3 regions of the Butyrivibrio sp. WCE2006 genome follow, and region 2 is predicted to be linked to each of the others. Evidence: predicted binding sites of a transcription regulator. Region 2 holds the regulator's gene; each other region holds the start of a gene.
What was found. Region 2 encodes Rex, which represses fermentation and respiration genes when NADH is low (regulators of the CRP and FNR family bind a similar motif). Its sites were predicted from a motif close to ATTGTTAANTANTTAACAAT; they were not measured.

Region 1 (3,776 bases), on a different contig from region 2:
ATCTGAAAACTGCTTATCCACATATTCTCTTGCTTTCTCCACAAGCTGGATAGTCTTTCCGTTACTTTCATGTTCCAATACTTCATTATTATTTATATCTTTACTGCTCTCTACCGCTGCATTAACAATTTCGTCCAGCATACTCTGGGCTTCAATTCCTCTATGCATTCGATACATGTTTTGGATCTGTTCCATTTGATCCCAGCTTGTAAGAGTAGCTTTGCCATCATCATCAAGAGACAATTCTTTATAAAATGCTACATTTTTAAGTACACCTACATAAATTCTATACTCTCTTACAATCATGGATTCTCTGTTTGCTGCGGGAATAGAATTAATTCCATGATGAATATCAGAAACATTTGCAACAAGAGCTATATCAAATTTCTCTCTAATAAAGCTGCATACTGTATTAAGCTTTTCGGTCAGTTCAGAAAATGATATATCATTTTCCCCGGTAAGCATTACTATATTATAGAACCAATGAGCCAAACCGCCCGTAATCAAGAGATGCTCTTTTCCTATAAGTTCCTCTGATACATTGTGTATTATGAACCATATCTGATCTCTTTCCTTTTGCTCCATCGGCTTATCAGTAGGATTATCTATATCATAACTTATGACCAGATATCTGTTTTCTTCATTATTACCTTCAATTGTATCAACTCCATAATTAAGTAACTTGATAAGCCTTGTTTCATTATCACTCTTGAATTTCCTGAATTCATTTTCCGACACCTCAAGACTATTAATTGCATTACTTATCCAACTCTCTATTCGTTGAAATTCATCGTTCTGCCCTGAATTCTCACCCATATCATGATCTTCCATAAACTCTATCAGGGATTCAATCGGCCTGTACTGAGCCCTCATCATATGAGTCAGTGCAATTCCGATAAGTAATAGCAGTCCGAATCCGTATACAATAACACCTATTATGAAAGGTTGAATTGAAGCTCTTGCAGTCTCTATATCATTAACAGCAACGAATTTAAGTCCATACTTTCCTATTTCATAGGAATACACGAGTTTTTTATCTATTATGCTCTGCCCATCTGATGAAAAACATTTTGAGATAAACTCATCGCTATATTCCTCATCACCAAAGGAAATATAATCTCCATCATCAGCAACAAGATACACCTTTTGTACGTCATTCAAGATACCGCGTATTTCATTTTTATCTAGTTTAATTAATAGTACTGCTTCCTGATTATCAAATGAATCTGCATACTGTGTAGACATTGAGTAATAAAGTTGCTTGTCATCTTTTACTCCAACAATTTTAAATTTGCTGTAAAGATCATCTTCAAATAATTTTTTATTAATATCAGCATCAATATCCAGACCAGAAATTACATGAATCCCCTTATCAAGATAAATGAATTCCCCCATGGTTAACGCAGAAGGACGGCCTCCCGGGAAAAACAGGAACATCTTTCCAAATGTTTTGTGAATTGCGCTATACTCATCCATAAGTTTTGACAGTTCAGATATTCTCATCCTGTCTTCTACTGTCTCATCATGCCTTTTAGCAGTCACCTTGATCATACTATTTGATATAAAAGTTTGAGCGCCAAGTACAACCTCCTCACAAACACTTTCCACTCCTGATGCCTTTTCTCTTACCAGTTTTTCCTGAAGATCTTTCTCTTTTGTATATAATTCATGTACCAGAAAAAAAGCTGAAGAAATCATTCCAATACCTGTAAGAAGAATGATTATCAGCCCAAATAATAGCCACCTCCTTAGAAGAGGTCGATGCTTCAGATATTTCGAAATTCGTTCAAGCATTTATTAACTCCCGGAAGAAATAGTTCATATAGCGAGCAGATTCCTAAAGATTTAGATTAAAAGAGAAAAATTTTCACAAACTCTCTGCTATCCTAATATTATAACCCATTTCAATTTCCAATGTATCTTCATAAATTGCTCTGTTTTAAGTTTTTTTAAGTTTTCTATCACTTTATCCATATTTTAAAGTATTTGTTAAATTTCTATTATTTTTGTTATTTTTCTAACAGAATATTGTATAATGTAGTGTATGGGCGTTTAGCTGATTATTACTTAACATCAGCTATCACAATAGAAAAAGAAAAGGAGTTAAAGAAATGGCAGAAATCAATTTAACACAGTACGGTATTACCGGAACAACTGAGATTGTTCACAACCCTTCTTATGAGCTTTTATACGAAGAAGAAATGAAGTCAGATCTTACAGGTTATGAAAAGGGTCAGGAGACTGAGCTTGGCGCCGTTAACGTAATGACTGGTATCTATACAGGACGTTCTCCTAAAGATAAATACATCGTTATGGATGCTAACTCTAAGGATACAGTTTGGTGGACATCTGAAGAATATAAGAATGATAACCACCCTATGACTGAAGAGACTTGGAATACAGTTAAGGAAATCGCTAAGAAAGAGCTTTGCGATAAGAGACTTTTCGTTGTTGACGCATTCTGCGGTGCAAACAAAGATTCTCGCATGGCAGTTCGTTTCATCGTTGAAGTAGCTTGGCAGGCACATTTCATTAAGAACATGTTCATCCAGCCTACAGATGAAGAACTCGCTGATTTCAAGCCTGATTTTGTAGTATATAATGCTTCAAAGGCAAAGGTTGAGAACTATAAGGAGCTTGGTCTTAATTCTGAGACTTGCGTAGCTTTCAATATCACAAGCCGTGAGCAGGTTATTATTAACACATGGTACGGCGGAGAGATGAAGAAGGGTATGTTCTCTATGATGAACTATTACCTTCCTCTTAAGGGCATGGCTTCCATGCACTGCTCAGCTAATACAGATATGGAAGGTAAGAACACTGCTATCTTCTTTGGTCTTTCCGGAACAGGTAAGACAACTCTTTCAACAGATCCTAAGAGACTTCTTATCGGTGATGACGAGCACGGTTGGGATGACAACGGTGTATTCAACTTTGAAGGTGGTTGCTATGCAAAGGTTATCGGCCTCGACAAGGATGCTGAGCCTGACATCTACAACGCAATCAAGAGAGATGCTCTTCTTGAGAACGTTACTGTAGCTGATGATGGTAAGATTGATTTTGATGATAAGAGCGTTACAGAGAATACTCGTGTTTCTTATCCTATCAACCACATTGATAATATTGTTCAGAAGGTTAATAAGATTTCTGCAGGTCCTGACGCTAAGAATGTTATCTTCCTTTCAGCTGATGCATTCGGTGTACTTCCTCCTGTATCAATTCTTACACCTGAGCAGACACAGTACTACTTCCTTTCAGGATTCACAGCTAAGCTTGCTGGTACAGAGCGTGGTATCACAGAGCCCACACCTACATTCTCAGCTTGCTTCGGCCAGGCATTCCTTGAGCTTCATCCTACAAAGTACGGTGAAGAACTTGTTAAGAAGATGCAGAAGTCTGGTGCTAAGGCATACCTTGTTAACACAGGTTGGAACGGCACAGGTAAGAGAATTTCCATCAAGGATACTCGTGGAATCATCGATGCAATCCTTAATGGCGATGTAAACAAGGCTGAGACAAAGAAGATCCCGATCTTCGATTTCGAAGTACCTACATCTCTTCCGGGTGTTGATCCTGCAATCCTTGATCCTCGTGATACTTATGCAGATGCTTCTGAATGGGAAGCTAAGGCTAAGGATCTTGCAGAGAGATTCACAAAGAACTTCAAGAAATATGAAGGCAACGATGCTGGTAAGGCTCTTGTAGCTGCTGGCCCTAAGCTTTAATATTATTTACTTATAACATAAGTAAGAATTCATAAGTTGCAAAATCCACTT
Region 2 (3,776 bases):
CTATCTGCGAGATATCGGGAATATCAACATATTTAAATCGTGGGAAGTCATTAAGAAAGCCATCCTCCGTGATTCCGACGTTGACGATATGGATTTCCCCGGCATGAGCTGCACCGGGATAAAAAGCCATACCCAGTTTCAGAAAACTGAATGTCACAGTCTCATCAGCCTGGATTGCTTCTCCCTGGACATGCCCTGTATCAGAATTTATTCCGGTGGGAATATCCGCCGATATCACGTGAGGGGCTTTTTCATCAAAATCCTCCCTGGCATAATTAATCTCACATACAGCAGATCTGTAATCTCCTTCTAAATCCCTTGAACATCCGATTCCGAGCATGGCGTCAACTATAACAGCACTATTCTTGATCTCAGAATTAATCCCTGCTATATCAAAATCGGAGACATCCACACCATAGGTCAGGGCTATTTTTAGTTGCTGTTCGCAGGCTTTTGTCCTTTTGGAACTTTTCTCATTGAGCTTATGATTTACCAGAATGATCTTTACCGGAATGTTATCCTGCTGCAAAATCCTGGCAGCAGCAATGCCGTCCCCACCGTTATTCCCACTGCCTGCAAAAATCAACACTCTTCCGCCTTGTGGGAGTGCGCGTTTTACATATTTGCATATAGAAAGTGCCGCCCTCTCCATCAGAACATCCTGCGGAATACCAAAGTGTTCAATCGTAGCATTGTCACATCTTTTCATTTCGGCGGCACTTACAACATATTTTGAATTTCGATCAATTATCGGTAAATTTATCATCGTCATATATTATCCCATCACGTTCCTTCATTCCCGGCTTAAGCATAGGATGCCGTCTCTCAGGATCATATTTCAGATCAAAGAGGTCTATAACCTCCGGTCCGAAGATATTGTGCATGTACGAATAAACACTGAAATTCTCGATTTCCTTTTCCTGCATTCTAATAACATTCTTTTTAAGTTGAACCCTGACTTGAGAGATCCAATCATCGATGGCAGTAATCTCGATTGTGTTGTCATGGATCCTCTTATAAAAAAGATCCATGGTCTCTACCATAAGGTCATAGTTTTTCTGATAGATTTCCCTGGGAAGCCCAAGCATCTCATCCTCGCACTCCTCAATTTTTTCATTACATTCATTGATAAGACGCTTATGGTCATCAATCTCAGCCTCAATCTTTTTTAGCTGTTTGGGATTTTTATCGGCATCATCCCTCAAAACGACAATTTCACCTAAAAGTTTTTTCTTAAGGCGCTTTACATCCTTAATTTTTTCTCTGGTCTTTTCCTGTTTAGCCACAAGCTTAATAAGCTCAGCTTCAATACCCTTTATCTTAGCGGTTTTCGGGCTTAATGCAAAAAGCTGTTGCCATTTTTCATCCTCGAAAAGAATAGGAACATCCTTCCCAACGAGGGCATCAGAATAGTTTTTGTCGTCTTTTGACATAGCATGTCCTCACGTTTTAACAACACTTACCGTTTGTGGGAATTCTCATATCTGTCTATACTATAGGACAACTTCATAAGTGAATCCGACAAATGAACATTTTCCACCTGAACATAAGGCGGAAGCTCTAAGTCAACATGAGCAAAATTCCATATAGCTTTTATTCCGCACTTAACAAGCTTGTCAGCCATCGGCACAGCCTGATCCTTAGGAATAGTCAGCACTGCAATCTCAATCTTGTTCGTTCTTACAAAGTCCTCAATCTCCTCAACAGGGCGGATCTCGATGTCACGTATCTTCTTCCCATGAAGCTCGGGATTAAGATCAAACGCACCTTTAAAAATAAATCCTCTGTTGAAAAAATTGTTGTAGCCTGAAAGTGCCTGACCTAAATGTCCGGCACCAATGATAATCAACGTATGTTCTCTTCCAAGTCCTAAAATCTTACCAATCTCCACATAGAGATATTCCACATTATATCCATAACCCTGCTGGCCAAAGCCCCCAAAGTTATTAAAATCCTGTCTGATCTGCGAAGCTGTCACCTTCATGATATCGCTTAATTCCTGGGATGAAATACGTGTAATTCCCTGATCCTTAAGTTCTCCAAGATATCTGAAATACCTTGGGAGTCTGCTTATAACAGCCTGAGAAATTTCTTTTCTCGCCATGATTCCTCCATATTCTGTTCTCCGAATTGTTTGTAATTTCATAATGATTGCATGGAAAATCAGATTAATTCTTGCATGATAAGTATCTTAACCATTGCATCATATATATATATAGCTCTGAAAATTCGGATATTATAATTATACTATCTGTTAAAATTTAGTCAATGTAAGAAATTGCATACGCAATAAGATTTAATTTTTATTTTAGATGATTGAAAATAACTTTCATCTCAGATGTATACTGGTAAAACTAACTTTCATAAAACGCCACATTTCGCTTTTCTTTAATAAGGATTTTATAGATTCTTTCGAATTAAACGCTATAATGAACCTAGCTTCTTATGGCGTTTTTTAAAGTTCCTTGTGTAAAGCAAATTAACAGAGGTAATAGGAATGGGAATGTCAATTGGCGGATTAGGCGGATACAATGTATACCAGGCACAGCCTATGAATATGGCCATCTCAAATAAGGCACCTGTTTCAGATGTCTACGACAAACATAAGGCTGTGGGCGATATCGCCACCGTGCCTCCTGTGGTCTATCCAAATGCCCAGGAAGTAAAGGTTGGTGAAATTGCAAGCTCCGACGGAAAAGAAGAAGCAATGAAGGTTAATAAACAATTTAACCAGATAGCTTCAAAATTTGGCAACACTACTGTTGGCTATGGACGTGACATGGCAGGTTATGCCTATGCTCAAGCCGGTAGCTCATTTGATGCTTTTGCTTGAAAATTACTAATTTAATAATTTAGCTTATATAAGTAATACATCAGAAGAGTAATACCCCGTGCACACTGCACGGGGTATTTTCAATTATTTTTATTCGCTGAGCTTGGCCCACTCATCATAAAGCGTATTGAGCCTTTCCTCATGGGCTGAAAGCTCATCAGAAAGCTTACGGACTTTTGCAAGGTCTGTTGCTACAGCCGTATCCAAAAGCTCTTCATTTATCTTTTCGTTTCTCTCTTCAAGCTTTGCTATTTCTTCTTCGCATTTTTTTAAGGCAGCTTCAAGCTTACGTTTCTTTGCAGCTTCTTCCTTTTGTGCCTTCCAGTCAGCCGCTCCCTTGCTGTTATCTGCCTGGCTCTGGGAGGCGGAACTTCCGGCGAGTTTTCCAAAGGATGTGCCTGCTGCAGCTGCCGAGGAATCCATTCCAATGCCTTTCTTTGCCACAACAGTATCACGGTTTTCTGAAAGAACTCTCTCTGTCTGCTCATCACAGTGAGCCAAATAATAATCGTAATTACCTATATAATTGATCATTTTGCCGTGAGTAAGATCAAGAATTCTGGTGGCAGTTTTATTTATAAAATAACGGTCATGACTTACATAAAGTACAGTTCCCTCATAACCGCTGATGGCATCCTCAAGTATCTCTTTACTTGTGATATCAAGGTGGTTTGTAGGCTCATCCAGGATAAGGAAATTGGCATCGGAAAGCATAAGCTTTGCAAGTGAAACTCTTCCCTTCTCACCACCTGAGAGATCACCGATTCTCTTAAATACATCATCACCTGTAAACAGAAATGCTGCCAGAGTATTTCTGATCTCAGTATTATTCATGTTTGGATATGCGTCTGACAACTCTTCAAACAGAGTCTTCTCATCATGCAATACCTGATGTTCCTGATCGTAATAACCTATGTGAACCTTAACACCAAGGATGATCTCA
Region 3 (3,776 bases), on a different contig from region 2:
GTCCTGTGAAACCACCTCCTGCAATAACAACATTCTCGCCTATTGAATCGTTGGTCGCATCTCCTACCCACTGTACCTTTTCTGTTCCGGTAGCTGTGAAATCAGGGATTATCGGATTACTTCCAACAGCGATTATTAGTACATCTGGATTTTCTTTTCTTATGAGCTCCTCAGTAACTTCTGTATTCATCCTAATATCAATGTTCTTATCAGAAGAGATGGTTCTTATAGACCATTCCAGATATTTCTTTAAATCTTCCTTGAAATCAGCCTTTGCAGCTCTTATAAAGTTTCCTCCAAGTACATCACTTTTTTCACAGAGTATAACTGAATGTCCTCTCATGGAAGCAGTCCTTGCAGCTTCCATTCCTGCAGGGCCTCCACCAACGATCAGCACTTTTTTAGTATCAACCTTTTTATCTATTCTGCCAAAGTATTCCTCTCTTCCAATGAGGGGATTTACAGTGCACCTAAGATCATGGAGTTTCCCATGTGTCTGGTTTATACAATTGTTACATCTGATGCAGGGTCTTATTTCATCTTCTTTCCCACATCTGAATTTATCTACACAGGCAGGATCTGCTATTAAAGGTCTCACAAGAGCCACCATGTCTGCAGAACCGGATTCGATTATCTCATTTGCCACAAACATGTTATTACCACCAACCACACTTATTGGAGTAGAGAGCTCAGCCTTGAATTTAGCAGCATTGTCTACATTTATTTTTCTTTTGTCATAGACTGTTGGAAATACAAAGGGAAGATCTTCTGTGTTTTCAAGCACTCCTCTGGATATATTGAATATATCAACATATTCTTCAATGCTCTTTGCAAATTTGATCTGATCATCAACGGATAGTCCGCCTTCCTGCATTTCCTCACCGGAGATTCGGTATTCGATGGCAAGCCTGTCACCGACTTTTTCCCTGATGCCCTTAAGTATTTCTCTGATAATTCTGGTTCTGTTCTCAAAGCTTCCGCCGTATTCATCGGTTCTCTTATTGGTTGATTCCCTGTAAAACGCAGCTGCAACCACACCATGTCCGCCATGGATCATTATGTAATCAGAACCTATACTTAGTGCGTTTACTGCACCCTCGATTATTCCTTTCTGATAATTGTGAATATCTTCTATAGTATAGGTGTTTACCAGAACCTCTGCAGGGATAAACATCTCCTTTGCTCCTATCAGTTCCCAGCCTATTTTTACATCATACTGATGAGCAAGCTCTACCATATTTTTATAACTGCTAAGCAGAAAAGGGTTATGCATATATGGCACAGGAGCCGGGCCATATTCCAGGTTACAGTTGGCAGATCCGATAGTGACCATGCCTACGCCGCCTGCAACCAGATTCCTGAAATGCATCATCTGTTTATTGTCTGCAGCACCATCCATTCTAAAAAGTGCATTGCCGTAAGGCGCACACTCTATACGGTTTTTGACAGTCATTTTGCCAATCTGAAAGGGTGAAAAGATAGCTGAATTGTTCATAGAAACCTCCATATATAACTTTTTTTGCCATGTGATAAATATTTATCAACTTAACTGATACCATTATACAGAGACATTTCTTAGGAAAATACTCGCCAAAAAGCAAAGAGACTCCATAACTTATAGTTATAGAGTCTCGAAATAGTCTTTTATAAAACTTAGGAAGGCACCGGCTGCAGCTGATATGGATTCTTTTTTATATGCAGCAACATAGTTAGGCGAGTGGGCTGTATCCAGTATAGGAACTGCCTTTATACTCTTTTCCTGTATATCATCACCATAGAGGGCTGCTCCGTCACCAAGAACTACAGACATGATAAGTTCGTCAAGAGAATCGACCTTCTTTTTAACGTTAGGTTTATATCCGTCCTTCTTACAGGCTTCCATGAAGTCATTATAGTAATCCTCATTGTATTTTTTTGAGAGAATAACAATAGGTTCCTTTTTTATATCCTCTACTGTTACATAAGGATGTTTCGCTAACGAATGTTCTTTATTACAGAGAAAACATATGGTATATCCATGTAGGATGTCATAATTGAGTTCTCTGCTTTTATTAAATATGGCTTCAAGTCCAAAGCTTATATCAATCTTACTTTGTAGAAGGGCATCTACAGATCCGGAAAAATCATACCGTGTAAGGTTGATTGATATATCCGGATATTTATATTGGAACATTTTTATTGCTTCCACAAGCTCCCTGTTTTCAGATACTCCGGTAAATCCCACGGATACCACGCTTTGGCGATAGCTCATAAGATCTGATAAGATATCACTTTCAATCTGAGGAAGTGAAATAACCCGGTCATAAAGAATTCTGCCTGCCTCAGTAAGCTTTGGCTTGTAACCTGTTCTATCAAAAAGTTTTACGCCCAGCTCAGCCTCCAAAGAAGATATCTGCTTAGAAAGATTGGCCTGTGAAAGGTATAGCTCTTTAGCAGCAGCAGAAAAAGATCCGCTTTCCACAACGCAGATGAAATATTTTATTTTTCTGTCCAATATAGCCATAAATTCAGACTCCTACTGTAATTGGCTGCCTTTTTATTTGGCGGTGTTTATTCCACTTAGCTTCCTTTTAACGACAAACAGACAGATAAAGCACATAATAATCTGAGTAATTGTCGAGCATGGTGTTGCCAGTCCTATATGAAAAAGCGATACAGGTTGCTGCTTACTCATGATATATGACACCGGAATTCTCACAAGAAAAGCTCCCACAATTCCCTGTAGCATGACAAATCTAGTATATTCCATTCCGTTAAAAAATCCTATAAAGCAGAAAAGGAAGCATGTAAACAGGCAGTCAATGGCATAGGCTTTAAGGTAATCCCAGGAAGCTGCAACGACCTCTGTATCTTTTGCAAATATCCCGGACAAAATATCACCGTGATAAAAAGCGCTGTAAAACATAAATACAGCAAATATAAATGACACTCCGATAGCATATCTTAGGCCTTTGAAAGCTCTGTCATACTTACCTGCTCCGCATATCCTTATATATGAAACTGTAAGATCATAAGCCTCCTCCGGCGCATTCATTATGCTGGCGAGATTTCCCGCAAACAGTGATATGAACAGCGTAAGGAAAAGACCTATAGACAAAAACAGCATTATTCCGTTAGCTACAATCTTTCCACCCTCAGAAGCTTTTCTTTCACCTATTTTCTGACCCAGGAACACAGTCATACCCATAGATAAGGAGCTAACAAGATTGGTCAGTGTCATCATTATCTGAGAACCGGTCGATACTCCTGACACGTCGGCAGGATCAGCAAATTTACCTACAATCATAAGATCTACAGCACCATAAAGTGACTGTAAAAACAGTGCCAATAGTACAGGCACTGCAAACTTAAGAAGCGGTACAAGTATTTTTCCTTCTGTAAAATTTTTCTGATTAGTCACGTTCATTACCTCCAAAAAAAGCCGGATAAGAAACCGGCATTTCAACCAGTCATCTTATCCAGCTTGTCGTTTCAAGAACAACTCACCCTCCGATGAATTAACAGTTATTAAATTCAATGGATATATGTTAACGTATCATCTAAAAAAAGGCAAGCCTGTATGCCTCCTCTATCATGGTTACCAGTGATGACAAAAGAAAAATAGTAAATACAGTTATAAAAATCTCCGTCCCCCGAAACTTATTAAAATCCAATTTCAATAATTATCTTGCCATCTGTATAGGATGCATCAACAGAGCAATCCATTCTTTCAGCAAATATCTTTACAATGGACAGTCCAAGACCTGTCGAATTCTTTCTTGCATTTTGTACTGTAA

Region 1: a site for Rex is predicted at 2,006-2,025, ahead of pckA (phosphoenolpyruvate carboxykinase (ATP)). Genes of this name have one in related genera too.
Region 3: a site for Rex is predicted at 1,526-1,545, ahead of T501_RS18285 (oxidoreductase). Genes of this name have one in related genera too.

The regions. Positions count from the first base shown of each region.
Region 1 is NZ_JNKH01000043.1:1,421-5,196, reverse strand. It holds gene T501_RS17060 (helix-turn-helix domain-containing protein) at 1-1,794, opposite strand, end outside; gene pckA (phosphoenolpyruvate carboxykinase (ATP)) at 2,112-3,725, shown strand.
Region 2 is NZ_JNKH01000012.1:58,698-62,473, reverse strand. It holds gene T501_RS09850 (NAD(P)H-hydrate dehydratase) at 1-772, opposite strand, end outside; gene T501_RS09845 (coiled-coil domain-containing protein) at 744-1,433, opposite strand; gene T501_RS09840 (redox-sensing transcriptional repressor Rex) at 1,460-2,104, opposite strand; gene T501_RS09835 (hypothetical protein) at 2,498-2,833, shown strand; gene T501_RS09830 (ABC-F family ATP-binding cassette domain-containing protein) at 2,924-3,776, opposite strand, start outside.
Region 3 is NZ_JNKH01000055.1:14,966-18,741, reverse strand. It holds gene T501_RS18285 (oxidoreductase) at 1-1,495, opposite strand, end outside; gene T501_RS18280 (LysR family transcriptional regulator) at 1,622-2,503, opposite strand; gene T501_RS18275 (MATE family efflux transporter) at 2,537-3,400, opposite strand; gene T501_RS18270 (sensor histidine kinase) at 3,643-3,776, opposite strand, start outside.